Regions from separate parts of the Vibrio sp. QJM3NY_15 genome, predicted to be linked through region 1. Evidence: predicted binding sites of a transcription regulator. Region 1 holds the regulator's gene; each other region holds the start of a gene.

Region 1 (8,071 bases):
TTCACTAACCGCGGTTATGTTGACATCTTTGATGCAGGCCCAACGGTTGAGTGTGATTTAAGAAACATTGAATCAGTGCGTCATGCGATTCGAGCTCAGGTGAAAATTGCAGAGCACTCAAGCTCTAAAGACTTCCTAATTGGTAATACCTCGTTTGAGAACTTCCGCGCAGTAGCCGCGAAAGGCGCGTATGACCAAGCAAGCGACACAGTGATTTTATCATCTGAAGTAGCAAGCGCTCTTGAAGTAAAAGAAGGCGAATTCGTTCGCATGTTGGCTCAATAAGAGCGGCGATTATCTGTCGAAGATTTTAAGGATAGAAGTATGACTCAGTGGATAGCAGGACAGTGGGTGGCAGGTCAAGGCGACGCCATGACATCAGTAAGCCCATACAACAATGAAGTGGTGTGGCAAGGCGATAGTGCAACACCAGCGCAGGTTGAATCTGCAGTAGCAGCGGCTCGTGATGCGTTCTTAGTTTGGAAAAAACTGAGCTTTGCAGAGCGTGAAGCGATCGTGTTGAACTTTGCTGAGAAAGTAAAAGAGAACAGCGAAGAGATAGCACAGATTATTGCAAAAGAGACGGGTAAACCGATTTGGGAAACTCGCACTGAAGCGGGCGCAATGGCGGGTAAAATCGCTATCTCTATTCGTGCATACCACGAACGTACGGGCGAAGCTTCGCGTGAAGCGGCAGGTAACCAAATCGTACTGCGTCATCGTCCATTAGGCGTTATGGCGGTATTTGGTCCTTACAACTTCCCAGGTCACCTACCTAACGGTCATATTGTTCCAGCACTGCTATCGGGTAATACCGTGGTATTTAAGCCGTCAGAGCAGACACCTTGGACTGGTGAGTTTGCGATGAAGCTATGGCAAGAAGCTGGCCTTCCTGCTGGCGTGATCAACCTAGTGCAAGGCGCTAAAGAGACAGGTATCGCACTAGCCGATGCTAAAGGTCTTGATGGCGTGCTATTCACGGGTAGTGCGAATACTGGTCATATCCTTCACCGTCAATTCGCAGGTCAACCGGGCAAGATGCTGGCGCTAGAGATGGGTGGCAACAACCCGATGGTGATCAGTGACCAATTTGGTGATGCTGACGCGACGGTTTATACCATTATCCAATCGGCTTTCATCAGTGCAGGTCAACGTTGTACATGTGCTCGTCGTTTGTATGTTCCTGTTGGCGAGAAGGGCGATCAACTGCTCGATAAGCTCGTTGCGGCGACCTTGAAGATTCGTGTTGATCAGCCATTCGCTGAGCCAGCACCCTTCATGGGACCACAGATCTCTGAAGCGGCGGCTAAGTTCATTTTGGACGCGCAAGCTAATCTGCAATCACTAGGTGGTGTAAGCCTAGTTGAAGCAAAAGCGGGCGAAGCGGCGTTTGTTTCTCCGGGTATTATCGATGCAACCAACATTGCTGAGTTGCCAGATGAAGAGTACTTCGGCCCATTGCTGCAAGTGGTTCGCTACCAATCGCTAGAGCAAGCAGTTGAACTGGCTAATGACACGCGCTTTGGTTTGTCTGCGGGTCTTGTATCAACAGATGATTCTGAATGGGAATACTTCGTTGACCATATCCGTGCGGGTATTGTTAACCGTAACCGCCAGCTAACAGGCGCAAGTGGTGATGCACCATTTGGTGGCCCGGGTGCTTCAGGCAACCTACGCCCAAGTGCTTACTACGCGGCGGACTACTGTGCTTACCCAATGGCGTCAATGGAAGGTGGTGAAACTCAACTGCCAGCTACGTTTAGCCCAGGTATTGAGCTGTAGTTTTGGCTTTTAAGCTATAACTTGATGAATCATAAGCTTATGAGCTCTAAGTTCATGAATAACAGATTCATTGATTGATTGTGTAATAAGGAAGCGGTGTTATCGCTTCCTCTTTTCACCCACGTCCGACACCTCGATTGGACGGTAGATAATAATAGAACAAGTATGTCACAGGCTGATGGCTGCTGACTCTATGTCCAGCCTCTCCCTTTCTAATCCAAATTACTAGCTTGCTAGAACCTCTGACAAGGAGTCACCATGACGCCCGATCTACTCTTTAAATCACTATGGGACGATTACATTCACAGGCTTTGTCCATCGGCTGAGAAAGTGCATCACTTGCTGAAAGAAGACGAAGCTCTGATTAATGATCACATTGCACTGCGTACTTTCAATGTTGCACCGCTAGGTATTGAAACATTGGCTAAACCTTTCCTTGAGTTAGGTTACAAGGCGTGTGGTGATTACTTATTTGAGAGCAAGAAGCTAGTGGCTAAGCACTACGAGCACCCAGATCCAAACCAACCAAAAGTGTTCATTAGTGAGTTGAAGGTAGAAGAGTGTTCAAGTGGCTTACAACAGATCGTTGCTAAGTTGGTTGAGCAAGTTGACGCAAGTAAGCTTCAAGGTCATGAATTCTTGTTTGGTGGTCGTCTTTGGGATTTGAGCTTCGCAGATTTCCAAGTGCTAGCAAAAGAGAGTGAATACGCTTCTTGGCTCGCAGCTCATGGTTACGGTGCAAACCACTTTACGGTGAGCGTTAATCAACTTGACGCTTTTGATGAAGTTCAGGCAGTAAATGATTACCTGAGCGAATCAGGATTCACTATCAATGCATCTGGCGGCGAGGTGAAAGGCTCTCCAGAGGTCTTATTAGAGCAATCATCAACAATGGCAGATAAAGTCCCAGTTTCATTTGTTGAAGGCAATGAGATGATTCCTGGGGGCTTCTATGAGTTCGCTAAGCGTTATGCGATGGCCAATGGTGATCTTTATACCGGATTTGTCGCGGCATCTGCTGACAAAATCTTTGAAAGCACCAACGGTTAAAGAAGATACGAGCACGGGCTTTGCCCTCGAGGTGCGGGTGCGCTTCGCATCGAGAGTGTTTGCGCTGGGACGCGGTAGGTGCTCTATTCGCATCTCGCATCTCGCATCTCGCATCTCGCATCTCGCATCTCGCATCTGCTCTCTAGATCTCTAGAAAACAAAAAAGCCACCAAATTTGCATTTGGTGGCTTTCAAATTTTTGGCTCAGTTAATCGAGATTAACGAGTGCCGTATACCACGATAGTCTTACCGTGTGCAGAAATTAGGTTCTGCTCTTCAAGCATCTTCAAGATACGACCTACGGTCTCACGAGAACAACCAACGATCTGGCCAATCTCTTGACGAGTGATCTTGATTTGCATGCCATCAGGGTGAGTCATTGCATCTGGCTGTTTCGCTAGGTTTAGTAGCGTTTGAGCGATACGACCTGTTACGTCAAGGAACGCTAAGTCACCAACCTTTTGGCTAGTTACTTGTAGACGGTTTGCCATTTGCGCTGAAAGGCGCATCAGGATATCTGGGTTCACTTGGATAAGTTGACGGAATTTCTTGAAAGAAATTTCAGCTACTTCACAAGGAGATTTAGCACGAACCCACGCAGTACGCTCTTGGTCTTCTTCGAAAAGTCCAAGTTCACCGATGAAGTCGCCTTGGTTTAGGTAAGAAAGAATCATTTCCTTACCTTCTTCGTCTTTGATAAGAACAGCCACAGAACCTTTAACGATGTAGTACAAGGTTTCTGCCTTTTCACCAGCATGAATCAAAGTACTTTTTGAAGGGTACTTATGAATATGACAGTGTGAAAGGAACCACTCTAATGTTGGATCGGTTTGAGGTTTACCTAGAACCATAATATCTCACTTCCTCTGCAGGGTATGCTTGCCGCTTTCCGTATTTTAGCTAAGCCTGAATTGACTCAGTTAGGATAAGAGCACTCGTTGAGTGCTGCAAGCTATCTTGTGTTTCGTTTAAGAATAGTATCCTTTTTCAGGTACTATTTCTTGATTTTAATCGTGACCAAGCTACGATTTTTTACGCAAAATTGTGCACATGATCACGGTATGAAAAGTAATCAACCAGAATGTCGTTTTGTTAACCTATTTTTCCGGTTTCGATTAGTTGTTGTAGAATTGGCCTTACAATGAGCTCCATAGCAAAACTCATCTTGCCTCCTGGCACCACAAGCGTGTTATGACGTGACATAAATGAGCCATCAATCATAGCCAAAAGGTAAGGAAAATCGACGTTTTTGATGCCGCGCAAACGTATAACTACGAAGCTTTCGTCTAAACTTGGAATCCCTTTGGCGTTCAGTGGATTCGATGTATCTACGGTAGGTACACGCTGAAAGTTGATATGAGTACGCGAAAACTGCGGGGTAATGTAGTTAAGGTAATCATCCATTGAGCGAACAATAGAATCCATCACCGCTTCGCGAGAGTGCCCACGATCGCGTGTGTCACGAACGAATTTCTGGATCCACTCCAAGTTTACGATCGGTACCATGCCGATAAGCAGATCGACATGTTGCGAGACGTTAATGTCGCCATCGACTACGCCACCATGAAGGCCTTCGTAGAACATCACATCCGAGTTTTCAGGGATCTCTTGCCATGGCGTAAAGGTGCCGGGCATTTGGTTGTAAGGAACGGCTTCATCGAAGGTATGTAGATAGCTACGGACTTTACCCGTGCCTTCATTTCCGTATTGGCGGAAGAACTCTTCTAATGCGCCAAAATCGTTAGCTTGTGGACCAAAGTAGCTGATGTGCTTACCTTGCTCGCGCGCCTTACGGATCTCGACATCCATCTCTGGTCGAGTGAAGCGATGGAAACTATCCCCTTCAACCCAAGCTGCCTTCACGTCCATCATATTGAACATTTTACGGAAGGCTTCTGAGGTAGTGGTGGTGCCGGCTCCAGATGAACCCGTCACCGCAATAATTGGATGTTTAGCGGACATGACAACCCTTGTCTTTTGAGTAACTTACTTGTTAGCAATCGTTTACCACTATAACACGGCTCCTTTATGAGCGCAGCTTAGAAGCGTTTTGTGACTTGAATATCAACGGTTTCATGCAGCTCAGAAAACACGATACTGACTTCCTTTGAGGCTAATTGATGTTTCACTTGGTCAATCTTGTTTTGCAGTGAAACCTCTACGTCACCGTAGTCTGTGCCTTCACGTAGCACGAATTCTTTAATGAGGTTTTCTAGCGTTTCTGGTGCGATGTCTTGCCATGGGATGATCATAAATACTTCTCTCTTTTATGTTCATGGATATGTTCATAAATAGGTTTATTGATGTGTTGATTAGTGTGTCTAGCGACGCCTATCACTCAGCCCTTAAAAGGCTCGGCCATTATGCCGAATCTTGAATACTTTCATAGTAAGCGGGTAATGCTTCTTCTAACCAAAACCTTGGTTTGAGCGTACTACCAGTAATGAACCCCACATGGCCGCCTTTTTGAAACAGACGATAGTCGATGTTGTCAGGTAGAACGAATTTTGGAATCACATCATCGGTCATGAAAGGGTCATCTTTCGCATGAATGATCTGTGTGGGTAGCTTAATCCGATTCAACTTCGGTAAGGCAGAGCATTGAGCATAGTAATCTTGTGCATTCTTGAAGCCGTGCAAAGGCGCAGTAATTCGCTCATCAAACTCATACAGCTTATCGATCTTCTTAATGCTTTCCGCTGAGATGCCAATCTTCTCTTGCAGCAGTTTATGTTTCTTCAATGCATTCGATTTCAAAGAATTGAGCAGGTACTTTTTATAGAGTTTGGAGAAGCCTTGTTCAATACGACTTGAACAACAAGCAAGGTCAAAGGGGGCTGAAACAATCGTCGCCGCTGAGATTAACGGATCATCTGCGTAGTCGGCGAGATAATTAGCCAACATGTTGCCGCCTAGCGATATCCCAACTGCAACCTTAGGGTTATTGGGAAACCTTGAATGCAGATGCCTTAAAAAGAAGCGAGCATCTTCGACCTCTCCAGAGTGGTAAGCACGAGCTAAGCGATTCGGCTTTCCGCTGCAACCTCTGAAGTGCATCATCACGGACAACCAACCATCCTTAGCAAACGCGTTCATCAATCCATTGGCGTATGGGCTCTCAAAGCTGCCCTCTAATCCATGGAATAGGATGAAGATGGGTTTGTTGCTTTGTTTGTCGGAGCTTTGTTTGTCACTGCTTGGTTTGTCACTGCGTGGATTGTCATTAGTCGAGTTATCACTAGAGGAGCTGTCATCATCAGGGGATTCGCTCCATGCAAGGTCGAGAAAGTCACCATCGGGTGTTTCTAAGGTTTGCCATTGAGGAGCAAACAACGCCTGCTTTCTAATAAACCTAGGTACCAAGGTCTGTAGGTGAGGATTTGATAAACCAGCAGCAGCGGTAAATATTGTCATAAAACAGTCCATGCTTATTTATGGGCTTTGAAAAGTGTTGAGCTTTTAGTGAAACGCCCACGTTTTTATTTGAGCTTGGTTGATTCTCGGCATAAGCGCAAGGGTTTCACAAAGACGGGCTACAAAAACACGCCATGAGTAACTGGTTGAATAATATCAAGGTTAAGCTTGGATCTAGACGAAATAAAAGGGAAAGGCAACGAGTTAAGGCTGAGGGGCTGGTTCAGAAAAAGCATCATAGAGGTTTTCTGCGCCGAGTAGCCGACAATACTCAAATGCGAGTGGCGATTGTTGATTGTCAGAGAGATGCAGAGAGTTGATGCAATCAACGAGATCAGATTGCTGTTGCTTCTCTAACTGCAGCTCAAACTGGAGTGCTTCGCGGTAGAGAGAATCGACAACTTGAGGTTTGAGGTGCTTACGCAGCTCTCGATAGCTGTGAAGAAGAGTTTCAGAGCGGCTCAAGCACTGTTGAACTTTGTGCCACTCTTCTTCAGCAAAAGACAATTGCTGCTCATCAAGCCATTTGAGAAGCAGCAGTAGATTGACGTTGCCGTGGAACTGGTTTTGCAAAGCTAAGCACGCATCCTTTACACCGCGCACACTGTAATACTGAAGGCTAAATTGCCATAGTCGTTCCAGTGTTAGTGATATCGGGGCGTGCTCTGGGCTCATAAGCTATCCATTTCCTGTTCCATTTGCTCAAGCTCTTCTTGAGTGGACATCCAATCCATTTCAACTTCTTCTAGCTGTGATTTACTGCTCGCTTGCAGAGCGAGTACTTTATTCAGTTTAGCCTTATTTTCAGCTTCATAAAGTGAAGTGTCAGATAATTGCTGTTCAGCCTCTTCAAGATCAAGCGTCAACTTATCCATTTTCTTTTCAAACTGAGTCAATTGTTTGCGAATAGGCGCGGTCAGTTTTCTGAACTCGGCTTCTTTACGTTTTTGTTCTTTCTTCGATGCCGCACTGTTTGCACTGTCTTTAGCCGGAGCTAACGCTTGCGCTTCTTTACGTTCAATTTTTTGCTGTTCAGTCAGCCATTTATAGTAATCGTCAAGATCACCATCAAACGGCGCAACCTGACGGTCATGTACTAGGTACAAGTCATCGGTGGTTGCTCGCAGTAAGTAACGGTCGTGCGATACGATAACCATCGCACCTTCAAACGTTTGCAGTGCAAAGGTCAGCGCCTGACGCATGTCGAGATCCAAGTGGTTGGTTGGTTCATCGAGTAATAATAGATTTGGTTTTTGCCATACCAGCAGAGCCAGTACTAATCGTGCTTTTTCACCACCCGAAAACGGAGCCACTTTATCGAGTGCTTTTTCACCTTGGAAGCCAAAGCTGCCTAGGTAATCTCGCAGTTGTTGCTCAGTGTGTTTTGGCGCAATCTGCATCATGTGTTGCAGTGGCGTTTCTTCTGGGTGCAGCGTCTCTAATTGATGCTGAGCGAAGTAACCCATCTTAACGCCTTGCGAATAGCTCAGCTCACCACCTTGCTGTTTCAGTTCGCCTGAAAGCAGTTTGATCAGTGTCGATTTACCCGCACCGTTTCGACCCAGTAGACCGATACGGCTACCCGGAACAAGGTTAAGGCGAATCTTTTCTAGAATCAGGTTGTCGTCGTAACCCGCTGATACCTCATCCATCATCATGATTGGGTTAGGCAGCGCGTCTGGCTCTCTAAATTCAAAGCTGAATGGGTTATCAAATTGAGCGGGTAGCACTTGTTCCATCTTTTCAAGCGCTTTAATACGGCTTTGAGCTTGGCGAGCCTTTGAAGCTTTGTAGCGGAAACGGTCAATGTAGCTCTGCATGTGAG
Region 2 (8,071 bases), on a different replicon from region 1:
ACTCAATACGAGGTTCCTTTCCAACAATCAACTCGACTTTATCCGCCCCTGGAATCCATACGCGTAATGCACCTTGATCAGAAGGTAAGTATGGCCCTAGAAAAGCAAAAGGGTCAGTAAAACAAGCCTGAGATAGTTGGGTATATATTTGTTTTTGCTTTGAAATCGAACTTAGTTCCAAAACGTTTCTCCCTAACCAAACATCCAAAAAATATAATACAAAAATGCCCGCTATTAGTGCGGGCAATATAACGACGGTTTATTCTACCAGATGAGCATTCATTATTGAGTGACCGAGGTTGTAGTTTCGTACGGCGTAAGCAAAAAACCACGTAAATTCAGGCCACTCATAATCATTACTTACCTGCTTTTTCTCGAACGTCTGTCAGCTTAGAAGCGATACGATTTACCCCTTCGTGCGCGAAGATTTCGTCCAAGTTCATTGATAGTTTACGACGCCAGTTAGGGTACTCATCCACGGTGCCGGGAATATTTACTGGCTTGTCCATCTCTAGCCAATCTTCCAGCTGAACGCTAAGTAGCGTTGAACCACCAGCCGCCACGTGCAACTGAAGTGCTTCAGCAAGATAAGAGTCCATCGGTACTTGGCTTGCATCGCGGCCAACACCTTCAGGTAGGAAGCCATGCCATGCCACTGAATCTAAGATACCTTGTTTGCACTCCAGACGGTCATCGAACAAGGTTTCTAACTGTTCTACATCTGGGTATAAACCAATCTCTTGACCCATCTTCAAGTCATCACAGTGCCAGAAGCCACGTAGCGTGGGCATATCGTGAGTACACAGTGCTGCCATCGATTGTGATGCATAGTGTTTTGGTGAGATGAAACCACCATCGTCTTCAGAAGTTTCGAAGAAGAACACTTTGTAAGAATGTACACCTGCATCCGCTAGGATATCGACGATTTCATCTGGTACGGTACCTAAATCTTCACCGATAACGCTACATTGGTAACGATGAGATTCAAGCGCCAGAATCGACAGCATATCCTGCACTGGGTAGTAGATGTACGCTCCTTTCGTTGCGTTCTCACCTTTTGGAATCCACCATAAACGCAGCAGACCTAAAACATGGTCAATACGAAGTGCACCACAGTGCTTCATGTTGGCGCGAAGTAGCTTGATGTAAGCGTCGTAGCTGGTTTCCTGAAGTACTTCTGGGTTTAGTGGAGGTAGACCCCAATTCTGACCCAGAGGACCAAGAATATCCGGTGGAGCACCAATGCTCGCATCCATCACTAGGTTGCCTTCATCAGCCCATGTCTCGCTGCCTGAATCCGCAACGCCTACCGCTAAGTCACGGTACAGGCCAACCGCCATGCCTTTCTCTTCTGCAAGAGACTGTGCATCGTTGATCTGGCAATCCGCTATCCATTGCAGGTACATGTAAAGATGTACTTGCTCTAGGTTCTCTTTGATGTATTTCTGTGTTGCTGGGCTATCGAATGTACGGTATTTCTCAGGAAAGACTGGCCATCCCCACATACCTGAATCTTCAGCATGCAGTTCACCGTGCAATGCATCAAACGCCGCTTGATGCATTAGGCTTTCACCGCCCTCTTCAACGAACGCTAAGAACGCTTGTGCGCGGTCGCTGTTTTTGTCTAGATGACGAGTCTTAAATTCTGCAAATAGCAGAGGTAAGATGCTCATCTTCAGCTCAGACACTTCAGTGTAATTCACCCAGTGCGCTTCACGAGCTTTCTGTAGGCGCTGTTGGAACTCTGCGCTGCCTACGGTTTGTTGTGCTTCTGCACTTAATGCAAATTCAGGTACTGAGCTCACATCAATGTAAAGGATGTTTAACCAACGACGTGAAGACGGGCTGTATGGGCTTGCGCCTTCAGGATTCGCTGGGAACAATGAGTGAATTGGGTTTAGGCCAACAAAATCACCACCGCGAGACGAAATATCCGCAACAAGCTGTTTTAGATCGCCAAAATCACCAATACCCCAGTTGTGCTGAGTTCTTAGCGTGTAAAGCTGAACACTTGGACCCCAAAGCTTTTTACCTTGCTCGATTGGCGCCTGCTTAAAACACGCTTTTGGTGTAATAATCAGTGTCATCTCGTAAGGCTTTTTACGGCGCTTACGACTCACGATGAGCTTGTGATAACCCCATGCCAAATCACTTGGCAGTGCAAACACTAAAGGGCCACCCTCGGCACGCTCATCACGAACGACTTGAGATTGAAGATAGCCTTCAAGTACCTCTCCTTGCTCGGTCTCTAAGCGCCAGCTGAACTCGCTTTCACGAGCACTAACACCTAAATTCAACGCCACTTCTACTGGCTCACCATCACGCAAGACAAGAACTGGGTCTAGTACATCTTTTTTGTGTTTTCTTTCTGCTGATTTAAGCAGTGCATCATCGCTGCTTGTATCGTAGCCCAATGAAGCCAATAGAGACGTAATCGTTTCGTCTGATACCTGTGCTTCATCGCCCCACGCACTAACGTAACTGTCGGCAATATTTGCCATTTCTGCGACTTGTTTTAATACGGTCTGTTCTTTCATCGCTCTCTCCGAAAACGTTCTAACGCTTTCAATTTTTGTAGGGTTGTCTATTTAATTTTTTACTAATCAATTAGCTTGTGACAATCAGTTTGTAAGCATCGCTATCTGAATAAGCCGTCTGTTTGCTCACAAGCTAATTGAGCCAAGGCAGAAACTGCCTTGGCTACTTTTAGAACTATTAACGTTTAACGGCTTCTAGTTTCCAGATGTTGTTCACGTAGTCGCGGATTGAGCGATCTGATGTGAACTTACCAACCAATGCTGTGTTAAGAATCGCTTTCTTAGCCCAACCTGCTTGGTCTTTGTATTGCGTGCCCATGTCTTCGTGTGCTTTCACATAAGATGCGAAGTCAGCTAGACATAGGTAAGGGTCACCGCCGTCTAGTAGGCTATCAAATGTTGCACGTAGAAGGCCTGGTTGACCTGGAGAGAACTCATCGCCAGTCAATAGGTCCAGAGAAGCTTTCAGTAGTGGGTCTGCATTGTAGTAGTCGTATGGGTTGTAACCCTGAGCTTTCAATGCAACAACACCGTCAACGTCTAGGCCGAAGATGTAGATGTTTTCATCACCAACTTCTTCACGAATCTCAACGTTTGCACCATCCATCGTACCGATAGTTAGAGCGCCGTTTAGAGCCATCTTCATGTTGCCCGTACCCGATGCTTCTTTACCAGCCAGTGAGATTTGCTGAGAAACGTCTGCTGCAGGGATGATGATTTCAGCCATGCTTACACGGTAGTCAGGGATGAATACCACTTTCAGCTTGTTACCGATGCGAGGGTCGTTGTTGATCTTCTCTGCAATCTTGTTAACCGCGAAGATGATTTCTTTTGCTAGGTGGTAACCCGGTGCTGCTTTCGCTGCGAAGAAACATACGCGTGGCTCACACTCGAAACCAGGTTCATTAAGAATACGGTGGTACAGAGATAGAATGTGTAGCAAATCTAGGTGTTGACGCTTGTATTCGTGTAGACGCTTGATTTGCACGTCGAAGATAGCGTTCGTATCTAGCTCGATACCCATGTTCTCTTGAACCCAATCAGCAAGGCGCTGTTTGTTTTCTTTCTTAACAGCCATGAATTCTTTTTGGAATTTCGCGTCTGTTGCAAACTTAGCGATGCCTTCAAGCTGCTCAAGTTTTGCTGGCCACTCAGTACCGATCTTGCCAGTGATTAGCGTAGATAGACCTGGGTTACAGAACTTCAACCAACGACGTGGCGTGATGCCGTTCGTTACGTTAGTCAATTTGCCTGGGAAGATTTCGTTGAACTCAGGGAACAAGTCTTTCTTAACCAGTTGAGAGTGAAGTGCAGCTACACCGTTTACTTTGTAAGAACCAATCACACATAGGTTTGCCATGCGAACCATACGGTGGAAACCTTCTTGGATGATAGAAAGCTTAGCTTGCTTCTCACCGTCACCAGGCCACATCTTGCGAACTTCTTGCATGAAGCGGTGGTTGATTTCAAAAATGATTTCCATGTGACGTGGAAGAAGACGGTTGATCAAAGATTCAGACCAAGTCTCTAGTGCTTCAGGAAGTAGCGTGTGGTTCGTGTATGCGAACGTATGAGCACTGATTTCCCATGCTTGATCCCAAGATAGACCTTTCTCGTCGATTAAGATGCGCATTAGCTCAGGAATCGCAATCGTTGGGTGCGTATCGTTAAGCTGAATCGTTTCTTGTTTAGGCAGATCTTCTAGAGAGAAACCTGCTGCCTCGTGACGACGTAGAATATCGCGAACAGACGCTGCTGAGTGGAAGTACTGCTGCATTAGGCGCAGTGTCTTACCTTTCTCGTGGTTGTCATTCGGGTAAAGTACTTTAGTGATGTTACCTGCATCGATTAGCGAGTGTTGCGCTTCAAAGTAATCACCGTTGTTGAAGCTTGCTAGTGAGAATGGTGCAATTGCCTGACATTCCCAAAGACGCAGCGGATAAACCGTGTTTGACTCGTAACCTACGATTGGTAGATCCCAAGGCATTGCTTTTACTTCCATACCTGGAACCCAAGTACGAACTTCTTTACCGTCGATGTATTCAACTTCTACATGACCGTAAAAACCAATGTGTTGTGCTAGTTCTGGACGAGCAACTTCCCATGGGTAACCCTCAACACCGCGCCACGCGTCTGGTGCTTCTTGTTGGCGACCGTCTTGGAAAGACTGTTTGAATAGACCGTATTCGTAGTGAAGACCGTAACCTACTGTTGGGTATTCTTGAGCGGCACAAGAATCCATGAAACAAGCAGCAAGACGACCAAGACCACCATTACCTAGTGATGGGTCGCGTTCTTCTTCTAGAAGGTCTGTTAGGTTTTGACCTAGCTCTTCCATTGCATGAGTGATCTCTTCGTATAGACCCATGCTGATTAGGTTGTTACCTGTAAGACGACCAATCAAAAACTCTAATGAAAGGTAGTTAACGCTTTTCGCGTTTTTAATTTTTTCATCGTTTTCAGTTTCTAGCAGGTCGAATGTTGTGAGTTCTGCTAATGCGCGACCCATTGCTAGGTACCATGCGCGGCTATCCGCGTTTTCAATCGTTGTTGCGTAGGTTGCAGATAAATGCTTCTTAACGCTTTCTTGGAACGACACTTTATCGAAAGTTTTTTGCTGAGTTGGTTTCATTTCAGAAATCTCGCTTTTAATAGTTCTAATTCATCTGTGACATATCGTGCATGGTCACCATTAACTAAACATCCTCCCGCCCGTACGACTAACTAGGAGTAGATGAGAGGGCGTAGGGGGCGTACCGACATAGGGTTAGTGATCTGACTCTCATGTTCTGAATGAGAACAAAAACTTGGAGTGACTGGGATCACAAGCTCCCGTTCGATAACTTAACTTCAAATGATGTGACTTTTATTTAACCCATTTGAAGTCATTGCCAAATCTGAGTTTCAGATCACGAAAATATTTTCTGCCTCTCATCTTTTGCAGAGAAACATGTGTAGGTAAGGACAAAGTCACATTCACAAACCACCCCGCAAGGTGAGCAAAGTCACAAATAAAGGGCGTAGAACACTAAAAACATGCAGGAGTGCAAGGTTTCTGAGGAGGATCATAGTCGGTAACGTTTTGCTTCACGTAATATGAGTAAAGACTTAAGTAATCAGGCTAATATCATAGGACTGTACTCAACGATAGATTGAGATATTCCAGAACATAGCCACGGAATAGGTGTAAAACTTCGACATGTGGATCCCTTCGAAACTGACTCGTCCCGGCCGCTTACACAATGCAATCCTGCGACCTAGAGTTCTCGATCTGCTTCAGAATGCAGATTGCTACAAGCTCGTACTGTTCCGCTCTCCTGCGGGTTATGGCAAGACCACTATGGCTGCGCAATGGCTGGTAGATAAACCCAATGTGGGTTGGTACAGCATTGACGATAGTGACAATGATGCCTTTCGCTATATCAACTACTTACTTCAATCACTTAACAAAGCGACTCAAAATGCCTGTCCTAATGCCCAAAAACTGGCAGAAAAGCGACAGTTTTCATCACTGCATTCTTTGTTAAGCGAAGTGTTCGCCGAAATGTCTGAATTCCACCAGGAATGTTTCCTTGTGCTGGATGACTACCACTTAGTTAATAACGATGACATTCACGAGGCGATGCGCTTTTTCCTCAAGCACATGCCCGACAATCTAACGCTTGTTGTGACTAGCCGTGGGACACCACCACTTGGTACCGCAAACCTTCGCGTTCGTGATTTGATGATTGAAATTGGCAACGACTCTCTGGCTTTTGATACTGAAGAGACGACGCGTTTCTTCAATCAACGTGTCGCTGATGGCGTAGATGACACCACCGCTGGCAGTATCTGTACTTATGTTGAGGGGTGGCCTTCGGCGTTACAACTTATTGCCCTTCAAGCTCAACATCAAAAACGCACGCTGGCGCAATCGGCAGAATCTTTCTCTCACTTTAACCATGCCCACCTTTGGGATTACTTGGTTGAAGAAGTATTCGACCTACTGGATAAAGAAACCCGACAATTCTTGATGCAGTGTTCAGTGCTTGACCATTTCAATGACGAATTAGTCTGCGCGCTTACACAGCGTGAAGACGCGCTCGGTATGATCGAATCACTCAACCGATTTGGTCTATTTATCTACCCTCTTGAAGGCGAGAAGAACTGGTACCGATTCCACAATCTGTTCGGTGAATTCCTTGCCCACGAGCGCCAAGCTCGAATTCCACAACAAGAAGCCGAGTTGCACAGAAGTGCCGCTAAAGCGTGGATCAAACAGAAAACGCCTCACCAAGCACTGCGACATGCACAACGTGCAGAAGATCCAGAGCTGATCATTCAAATTCTGACGGAACACGGTTGGCCGATGTTCAACCAGGGTGAGTTATCTTCGTTAGAGATGGCGATCAAACAGCTAACCACGGATCAGCTATACAGTGAGCCGAAGCTATCTATGCTACGCGCTTGGCTGGCACAAAGTCAGCATCGCTATGATCAAGTGGGCACTCTTTTAGAAGAAGCGGAAACTCAGTATCAAGCTCGAAACATCGAACTGGATACTCAGCAGCAAGGTCAATACAACGCCCTGCGTGCGCAAGTTGCTATTAACAGCAATGAGCCTGAAAAAGCATTGGAATTAGCCGAGCTTTCACTAAGCCAGTTGAACACGACCGTTTATCGTAGCCGTATTGTTGCGACCTCTGTTGTTGGTGAAGTGAACCACGTAATGGGTAACCTGAGCCGTGCTCTGCCGATGATGCAACAAACGGAAAAACTGGCTCGCCAGTATCAGGTTTACCATCAAGCACTGTGGGCAATTCTGCAACAAAGCGAAATCCTGATTGCCCAAGGCTATGTTCAAGCGGCCTTTGAGCTACAAGACAGCGCGTTCAAATTGATTGAAGAACACCAGCTGCAATACGTGCCCCTGCATGAGTTCTTACTGCGTGTTCGAGCTCAAATTTTCTGGTGTTGGAACCGATTAGATGAAGCAGAAGAGTGTTGTTATAAGGGCTTAGACATCCTTGGCCACCACTCACCAAGTAAGCACCTGCACAGCTACTCTATGCTGGCTCGTATCTCGCTTAGCCGTGGTGAAATTGATAAAGCATCTAAGTTTATCGACCAAATTCAGCACTTGTTACGCCAATCAACTTATCACGTGGATTGGACAGCGAATGCATCGCTTTCATTGATCTTATTCTGGCAGGTAAAAGGTGATAAAGACGCCATCCGTGACTGGCTAAGTGTTGCAGTTCGACCTGAATCGGCGAGTAACCACTTCTGTCAGCTTCAGTGGCGAAATATCGTAAGATCTCACATCATTCTTGAGCAATATGAAGAAGCGGAAGAAGCACTGACCTTCCTGAAAAGCGAAGCACAGCGTTCACACCTGATCACGGATACCAATAGAAACTTGATTGTTGAAGCCGTGCTGCGCACACAGATCAACGATGAAGATAGCGCTCGTGTATTGCTTGAAGAAGCGCTTCATATGACCAATCAAACCGGAATGGTAGGTAACTTTTTGGTCGACGGTGGCACTATCGGGC
Region 3 (8,071 bases), on a different replicon from region 1:
TGTATCTCAACTTCATCAACCAGCGCAGATTGCTCTAAGGCATTGATCCAAAACTGTTGAGCTGAATAATATTTGGCTTGCCCCCAGAATTGGAGCGCGTGTAGGTGAAGGATTTCAGGAAGGAAAACGTCGGTGTCTAAGCGGTTCTGCCGCTTGTAGGCTTCTTTGATGTGCTTTAAACCAGTCTGATAATCCATCAGGTTCCAGCTGCACTTTGCCATTAACATCAGTGACTGGATCGCTCCCTCTTCAAACAGAACTTGCTCAGATCTGACGAGGCACTGTTGTGCAATCTCAAGGATCACCAACGGTTCAGAGTCGACACGAGTTTTGAGTTGTTCTAGTTCTGTTTCAAGAAGATACTGATTTTTGTCCAAGGCTTAGGTCCATAATTATCGAACATATTGATAACACAATCATTATAAGAGTGTGATTTAGGATAAGCACTAATTATCTTTCGTAGAGCATGTTAGGAACATGTATCTTTTCCATTTATGGGTGTTACCTCATGTTGTTGCTTTTAAATCAATGAGTTCCCAAGTAAATGTCTGGTTTATAGGTATCTATGAAAGTAGTTGCTTTAGGGTTAATGGCTGCTCAGTTACACCTAAACGCTGTGCTGCAGTTAGCCCTTGCTTATCTTGGTAGCACAGATTGTGCCAAGCCCTGAATATGTCGAGTAACGGAAGAATGCCGCCAGGACGAAGTTTACGTCTTGGTTCATTAATGAAGCTATCAAACAGAACTTGGAAGCGTTGTTGATAGAATTTAGTCTGTTGAATAGAGGCGGTGTTAAACCACTGTTTTGGTTCTGGATTGTTACCCGTTAGATAACAAATGCCTTTTTGTTGATCGCCTTGGTTTGCGATAGCCCAGCGATCGCGCCACCAACTCATGTGCACAATGTCGATCTTTTCAAAACTTTGATCGTCTTGCCAGCTAGGATCTTCCTCTACATACATAAGGTCAATATTTTGACTCTGTATGCGCGGCAAGCAAACGCTTAGGGCGGCAGATCTTAGTAATGGATCTTGTGGCATATAAATGGCGACATGCTTATTCTCGTCACACATATCCAAAACATGTAAGAAGTGTGCGTAAGAGGTGTAAGGCGGTCGAATAAGTGCCCCTTTAGACGGGTAGCTAAACGTTGTGAGGTTACCCATAGGGTCCTCAACGTTACCTCTCGCCAGAATCACTTGGTATTGCTGTTCAATACGCTCTTTCAGCTTATCAGAAGGCTGAGGAAGTTCGAGATTTGCCTCTGATGAGTGTTCTTTTGAGACAAAGCGCGCCACATCGTCGTAGGGGTTATGGTCAACATTTCCCGAAGGCTCTTCATTTTGTGAGTAATTCACGTGTTGGCAAAGGATATATCCAGAATGCGCTTCACCCGTCGCTATCCAAACCACACCGTTGTTACTTTGTGGTTGTAAGCGCTGATAATGGGAAGCGAATTGATAGTCTTTGGCATGATTAACCCATCGTGCATCGATCATCGCTAATTTGCGACGGCACCGGCTGGCGATATGGTCAACATGGTCATAGAAAGTCTTTGGATTGATCTCTAATTTTCTGCAGATTTCACGTACGGAATAACCCATGAACAATAAGCCCATGAGGTTCTCTTGAAACTGAAGTTTTTTATTGGAACCAGACCACTTATCAACGAAGGTCGATTGGCAATCTTTGCATCGATAACGCTGCCTGTCACCGCTGTAACCGAAGGCATGGTAAAGATGTTTGTGGGTATGAACCGATAGGCCAAAGTTATCGCAATCATCATTGCGGCAAGCAGGAAGGCCATCGCTGTGAAGTTGTCGCAGGCGATGAAGTTCGCTTAACACTTCACGATTGTTAAGTAAGGGGGGGAAAGCTCCACATTCACGACAAACCATCGCTGGACGCTTAGGGTTCGCGTGTTGCAAAACATACCGTTTTGCATCGCTCAAGCCAAAGTTGTCACACGCCAATGTTTTACAAAAGTTGAGTTGCAAACCATCCGCATCTTTTGGCAGCTTGTCGTTAGACACGATCTCCCCCTCGGGATTATTTGAGCAGCCAAGTGAACTCGGCTGCGAGGTAACGCTTTTCAATGTATCTTTTATCAAACTGTTAGATGTTGATTGCAGTCTCTAGAGCAACTTTCATCATGTCGTTGAAAGATTTTTGACGGTCTTCTGAGCTTAGTTTCTCGCCACGGATGATGTGGTCAGAAACGGTTAGGATAGTTAGGGCTTTAGCACCAAGATCCGCAGCAACACCGTAGATACCAGCTGCTTCCATATCAACACCAAGGATGCCTAGCTTTTCCATTTTTTCGAAAAGGTCAGCTTCTGGAGTGTAGAAAAGGTCTGCAGAGAATACGTTACCAACTTTAACTGGAACTTCTTGTGCACGTGCTTGGTTAACAGCTTCTTCTAGAAGACCGAAATCAGCGATAGCAGCGAAGTCATGGTTGTTGAAACGAATACGGTTCACTTTTGAGTCAGTAGAAGCACCCATACCGATAACAACGTCCATCAGTTTAACGTCGTCACGTACTGCACCACAGCTACCTACACGAATAACGTTTTTTACACCGTACTCAGCGATAAGTTCGTGTACGTAGATGCAGCATGATGGGATACCCATACCGTGGCCCATTACAGAAACTTTCTTACCTTTGTAAGTGCCTGTGTAACCAAACATGTTGCGAACGTCACAAACTTGCTTCACGTCATCAAGGAATGTTTCAGCAATGTATTTTGCGCGAAGCGGGTCGCCCGGCATAAGTACTGTTTCTGCGAAATCACCAGCTTGAGCATTAATATGAGGTGTAGCCATGGTCGTTCTCCAAAGTTTAAACGGTAATTATAGGAACAGGATTTAATCAATTACCGATTCTGTTGAATTGAATTCGTTTTGTTGAGGCAATATTAGCGAGTTAAAACGAGGCTCCATGAGACTTTAGTCACAAAATGGATCCAATATTATAGTTTTATTAATATTGATAACCAAATGTGTTGAAAGCTTAAAGGCAATCGATTTTGTATGGGTAATTTGCAAGCTAACTACAGATAAATCTCTAGATATAAACCTATTGCATATTAGTTTAGAGACAACAATACATTGTAGAGACGTTTGATCAGCGATAATCTAAACTTTGATAAAAGACAAACCAAGGAATTGTATGTCGTATTGCGCTAACTTGATGCCTTTGCTCGCTATGAAAACAAAACTGCGCAAGATCGCCTTGCTTACTGTGAGAACGACTTTGTTCCCTCTGGTAACAACTCTGCTTGCAGGCACGATGACCTCGTCGTGGGTGTCTGCTGCAACTTTTGAGTTGCCACCAAAAGAAAGTCGTATCGTGGGCAGAATCCAGCAACATGAAGTTGCGGCGGGTGAAACGTTGGCTATTATTGCAAAGCAATATGATATTGGCTTTCTCTCTTTGATGGCGGCAAACAAAGGGGTTGATCCTTTTCTTCCTGCTGAAGGCTATGTGTTAAGCATTCCTAGCCGTTTAATTCTGCCGGATACTCCGAGAAAAGGCATTGTGATTAACCTTGCTGAGTTGAGGTTGTACTACTTTGAGCCTGAGAAAAATCAGGTGCATGTCTTCCCTGTCGGGATTGGTCGAGTAGGGCGTGATACTCCCGAGATGATCACTAAGATAAGCCAAAAACGTCCAAACCCGACTTGGACTCCTCCAAATTCAATCCGTAAAGAGTACTTAGAGAAAGGGATTGAGTTGCCAAGAGTGGTACCTGCTGGGCCCGAAAACCCTTTGGGTGAGTATGCATTACGACTTGCTTACGGTGCAGGTGATTACCTGATACACGGCACCAATAAAGACTTTGGGATTGGCTTACGCGTCAGTTCCGGGTGTATTCGTATGGAACCTAAAGATATTGAGTGGCTTTTTGAACAGGTCAGTCGTGGCGAACAAGTCACGATAATCGATGAGCCGATTAAAGTGTCTTTAGAGCCTGATAGAAGCGTGTTTGTTGAAGCTCACGAACCATTGACGCGAAGTGACGGCTCTAAGAAACTACTGCAAATCCCGGTTGAATTAAAATGGTGGCTTGAAGATGCAGACCTTCCTAACTCAAAGGCAAAAGCAGTTATCTTTGCTCAAAATGGTGTGCCTGTTGAAATAGCACCGCCGGTGATTGAGTTCTAATTTGATAGGTTGTGAATAAAGCCTTAAAGCTTTCTTTCTCTTCTCCCTAAATAAAAAACACCACCTCGAAAGAGGTGGTGTTGTCAATTTACTGTATGTATATACGTCTTTTGAAATCTACAGCTTAATTGAGCTTATATCTCAATTACTTAGTGTAAGACTCAGCAATGTTATCGATACGGTCGTTAGCACGATCCGCTTCTTCTTTTGCTGCCATAGCCGCAGCAGATGCTTCTTGAGCTTTCATTTCAGCAGCAGCTTTGTCACTCTTAAGTGCTTCTACTTCGCTGGTTAGCTCAGCAACTTGGTTAGTTAGTTGGTCCATTTCTGATACCGCTGCTTCTTCAGGCTCTGAAGAACAACCAGCTAAAATAAATACTGAGGCTGCAGCTGCGATTAACGTCTTATTCATAAGAACTCCTTGCTTATTTATCATCAAAAGATGCGCTATACATTCTTTATCATATAGTCGCTTCATTAATGATTGTAGCGACTAATTTTTTAACTGCAAAAACAATAACTAAAGAAATTGCTAAATTTTTGAGGTAATTAGCTAGGTATCACAATCTGTCTCATTTTTGAGATGAAGTGTTTGGTGCGGCAATAAGGCAGTGAAAGGGGAGTCACCCCTTTGCTAGCGGTGCATACAATATTCTGGCTAACATTAGATAAAAGGATAAATTTACTGTGATCTCTATCCTTATAAAGTACTTTCGCGGTATCATGTCACGTTAAATTAATTTTATTCAATACCATCATGACTGGAGAGTCCTTTGCACTTTAAAGATTTAGGCTTAGATAACCGCTTACTGAAGAACTTAAAACATTACGACTTCAAGAAGGCGACAGAGATCCAATCAAAAGCGATCCCTGTTGCTATTGCTGGTAAGGATCTATTGGCTTCATCAAAAACGGGATCAGGTAAAACATTGGCGTTTGTGTTGCCGATGATACATAAAGCATTAAAAACAAAAGCGTTTTCTGCTAAAGATCCTCGTGGTGTAATTTTGGCTCCTACTCGTGAGCTAGCTAAACAAGTTTACGGCGAGCTGCGTAGCATGCTTGGCGGTCTGTCTTACGAAGCGACACTTATCTTGGGTGGCGAAAACTTTAACGACCAAGTTAAAGCTCTGCGTAAGTACCCTCGTTTTATTGTTGCGACTCCAGGCCGTCTTGCTGATCACCTTGAGCACCGCTCACTGTTTTTAGATGGTGTTGAAACGCTAATCCTTGATGAAGCTGACCGTATGCTGGATTTAGGTTTCGCACCTGAGTTACGTCGCATTGCGAATGCAGCTAAGCATCGTCGTCGTCAAACGTTGATGTTCTCTGCGACGCTTGATCACGCGGAAGTGAATGGCATTGCAAATGAAATGCTAGACGCACCTAAGCGTATCTCTGTTGGTGTTTCTAACGAACAGCACCTTGATATCACTCAGAAGTTCTACCTGTGTGACCATCTAGATCATAAAGAAGCGATTTTAGATCGCGTTATTGAAGAAGCTGAATACCGTCAGGTGATGATCTTCACTGCAACTCGTGCCGATACTGATCGTTTAACGGATAAGTTGAACGAGAAGAAGCTTAAAGCAGTGGCATTGAGCGGCAACCTAAACCAAACGCAACGTAATGCCATCATGAGCCAGTTCGAGCGTGCGGTTTACAAGATCTTGGTAACAACCGATGTTGCTTCACGTGGTATCGATATTCCAAACGTAAGCCACGTTATCAACTTTGATATGCCTAAGCATACAGAAGAGTACGTGCACCGCGTTGGTCGTACTGGCCGTGCAGGTAACAAAGGCGATGCGATTTCTTTGGTTGGTCCAAAAGACTGGGACAGCTTTAAGCGTGTTGAGCTTTACCTTCAACAAGATCTTACTTTCTCTGTGCTTGAAGGCTTGAAAGGTAAATTCAAAGGCATTAAGCCTCGTAAACCTGCTTTTGCTAAAGGCGGACCTGCGAAGAAGAAGACCAACACTCAAGTTAAGAAAACACCGAAGAAACCGGTTAAGCGTGATAAGAGCTTCCACCAAAATGTGGCTGTGGGTGATACCGTGTTTATCCCTAAGAAGAAAGTCGCACCAAAAGTGGACGACGAGTAATCAACTTGCGTGACCTAAAAGCTTAGCTTTGAAAGGTTGATGCAAATAAAAAACCGCCGATAATGGCGGTTTTTTTGTATCTGTACTTTGTGTAAGCCTTAGCTTGCGGTACTTACAGGCGGTAACTGATGATACTCGCTGGGCTCTTCCTAGCTAGAAATTAAACGTCGAGAACGAGTACGCCAAGATATGGTCTGCGATGTATTTGTGAGTAGCCGTAGTTGGGTGTGTCACGCCCCAAAATACATAGCTGTCTGAGCCATAGGTCGCGCAATCATTAGTCAAGCTGTGGCTTCGCAAATAGTCTGAAGCTGAGCTTCTATTGATATCAAGACAGGCGTCACTCGCGTTTCGAAAGCCATGTTGCTCTGGATTCTCGGTAATGCTGGCGAACAGTGCACTCGCATCAAACAACACCACGTTTTTCCCCAAGCTTTGGTAATACTCGGCCTGCGCCTTGATGAATTGGTTGAACTCTAAAATCTTGCCACGAACTTTAATGATCTCTTGTTCGGTAGAGTATTTGAACTGCGGCGCTTTGGTCGCATCGGGCAATGTGAACAGCAGTATATTACTCGCACCAGACTCCGTTAATCGGATCAGAGCGCTGCTGAAATCGGCCTTTACATCGGCGACTTCTCGGTCGTAATTCATAAAGTCATTGAGGCCAAATTCTAAAGTAAATAGTGAGTTTTCAGGGCGATAATTTTTGGCGACTTTCATGTAGGTGAGGTAGGACGTGACTTGATCATAGACGCCAGTCAGTGCGACGTATTGATTAGTACCTGCTGCACCACCTACGGCCCAGTTATATAGGGGAAGATCTTTCGCTTTTGCTAAGTACTCAGTCCAAACCAAACCATTCGAAAAGTGCCCTAAAAACCACGAATCAGCGTTCGGGAAAACCCATTGAGAGCCATTAAATAGGTTCCCAGTATCAGAGAGGCTATCACCAAAAGTGACAATGCGATTGATGGTATTGGCTTGCACTGCGTTATCGTTGGTCCAGATGGAGTGATTGTAGGAGAAGCGATTATTTGCGGCAAAATAAGTGATGTCGGCAGTATCATGTTGGATGCCGAGAGTTTGTTCACAACGCTGTTTGATTTCAGATTGTGGTGCATCACTGTAGAACATGTTTTTGAAAGAAACGGAAGACCACCAATATCCGTTGATCGTGTAATTGTCACCGTTTTCTTTTTTTGCCCACTTCCAATCTGTGGCTGGAGAGTCGTGTGACGCATCGGTTCGATACCAACACCGAACGTAAGAATAGGTTTCGGAACCTTGTGTGCTGAACACCTGTGCGGATGTCATCGATTCTGGTGTTGGTACTGAGTCTTCTGCAGCATAAGCCCCAAATGGTATGGTTAACGCGAGTATTAAAGCCGTATTTTTCATCACTGTATTCTCTTTTGTATTTAGTGAGCCAAACAAAACGTTGTTACTTGTTGTCTATTGCTTGTTGCCTATTGATAACTGGATAAGTAAATAACTGGTACGACCTATATCTAAAATCAATAATTCTCGTCAATATATTCAGGTTGTTGGCGTTTAATAACTGGCATAAGTATCAAATTTCCAACGGCTTTCTGATTGAGAAATAATCGATTCGAAGCGAGTGATTTATCATTTAATATTCAATTTTGATGAACTATGACTCGCCAATTCGTTGTCGTAGATTTAAACGAGATTCATTGTTTTGTGGATGCTGGATTTATAATTGGGTCGACATAATTGAAAGCGTAGCTTTATGGCTTTTGATTAAATGTTAATTCAATCAATTGGTTATGCTATT

Evidence for each region. The regulator CRP, encoded in region 1, controls carbon source genes, mostly activating them, when cyclic AMP is high. The targets are predictions, from matches to a motif close to TGTGANNNNNNTCACA.
Region 2: a site for CRP is predicted at 5,532-5,547, ahead of malT (HTH-type transcriptional regulator MalT). Genes of this name have one in related genera too.
Region 3: a site for CRP is predicted at 2,943-2,958, ahead of deoD (purine-nucleoside phosphorylase). Genes of this name have one in related genera too.

What each region holds. Positions count from the first base shown of each region.
Region 1 is NZ_CM173517.1:3,306,513-3,314,583, reverse strand. It holds gene astA (arginine N-succinyltransferase) at 1-285, shown strand, start outside; gene astD (succinylglutamate-semialdehyde dehydrogenase) at 325-1,782, shown strand; gene AC3CKG_RS14955 (2-oxoadipate dioxygenase/decarboxylase family protein) at 2,041-2,832, shown strand; gene crp (cAMP-activated global transcriptional regulator CRP) at 3,051-3,683, opposite strand; gene AC3CKG_RS14945 (phosphoribulokinase) at 3,925-4,794, opposite strand; gene AC3CKG_RS14940 (YheU family protein) at 4,872-5,084, opposite strand; gene AC3CKG_RS14935 (hydrolase) at 5,194-6,246, opposite strand; gene AC3CKG_RS14930 (TIGR02444 family protein) at 6,451-6,921, opposite strand; gene AC3CKG_RS14925 (ABC transporter ATP-binding protein) at 6,918-8,071, opposite strand, start outside.
Region 2 is NZ_CM173518.1:1,031,983-1,040,053, reverse strand. It holds gene glgB (1,4-alpha-glucan branching protein GlgB) at 1-181, opposite strand, end outside; gene malQ (4-alpha-glucanotransferase) at 357-2,537, opposite strand; gene AC3CKG_RS21010 (glycogen/starch/alpha-glucan phosphorylase) at 2,716-5,169, opposite strand; gene malT (HTH-type transcriptional regulator MalT) at 5,737-8,071, shown strand, end outside.
Region 3 is NZ_CM173518.1:1,051,659-1,059,729, forward strand. It holds gene AC3CKG_RS21065 (tetratricopeptide repeat protein) at 1-377, opposite strand, end outside; gene AC3CKG_RS21070 (lactate dehydrogenase) at 564-2,033, opposite strand; gene deoD (purine-nucleoside phosphorylase) at 2,116-2,826, opposite strand; gene AC3CKG_RS21080 (L,D-transpeptidase family protein) at 3,173-4,168, shown strand; gene AC3CKG_RS21085 (Lpp/OprI family alanine-zipper lipoprotein) at 4,314-4,580, opposite strand; gene AC3CKG_RS21090 (DEAD/DEAH box helicase) at 4,942-6,273, shown strand; gene AC3CKG_RS21095 (SGNH/GDSL hydrolase family protein) at 6,427-7,674, opposite strand.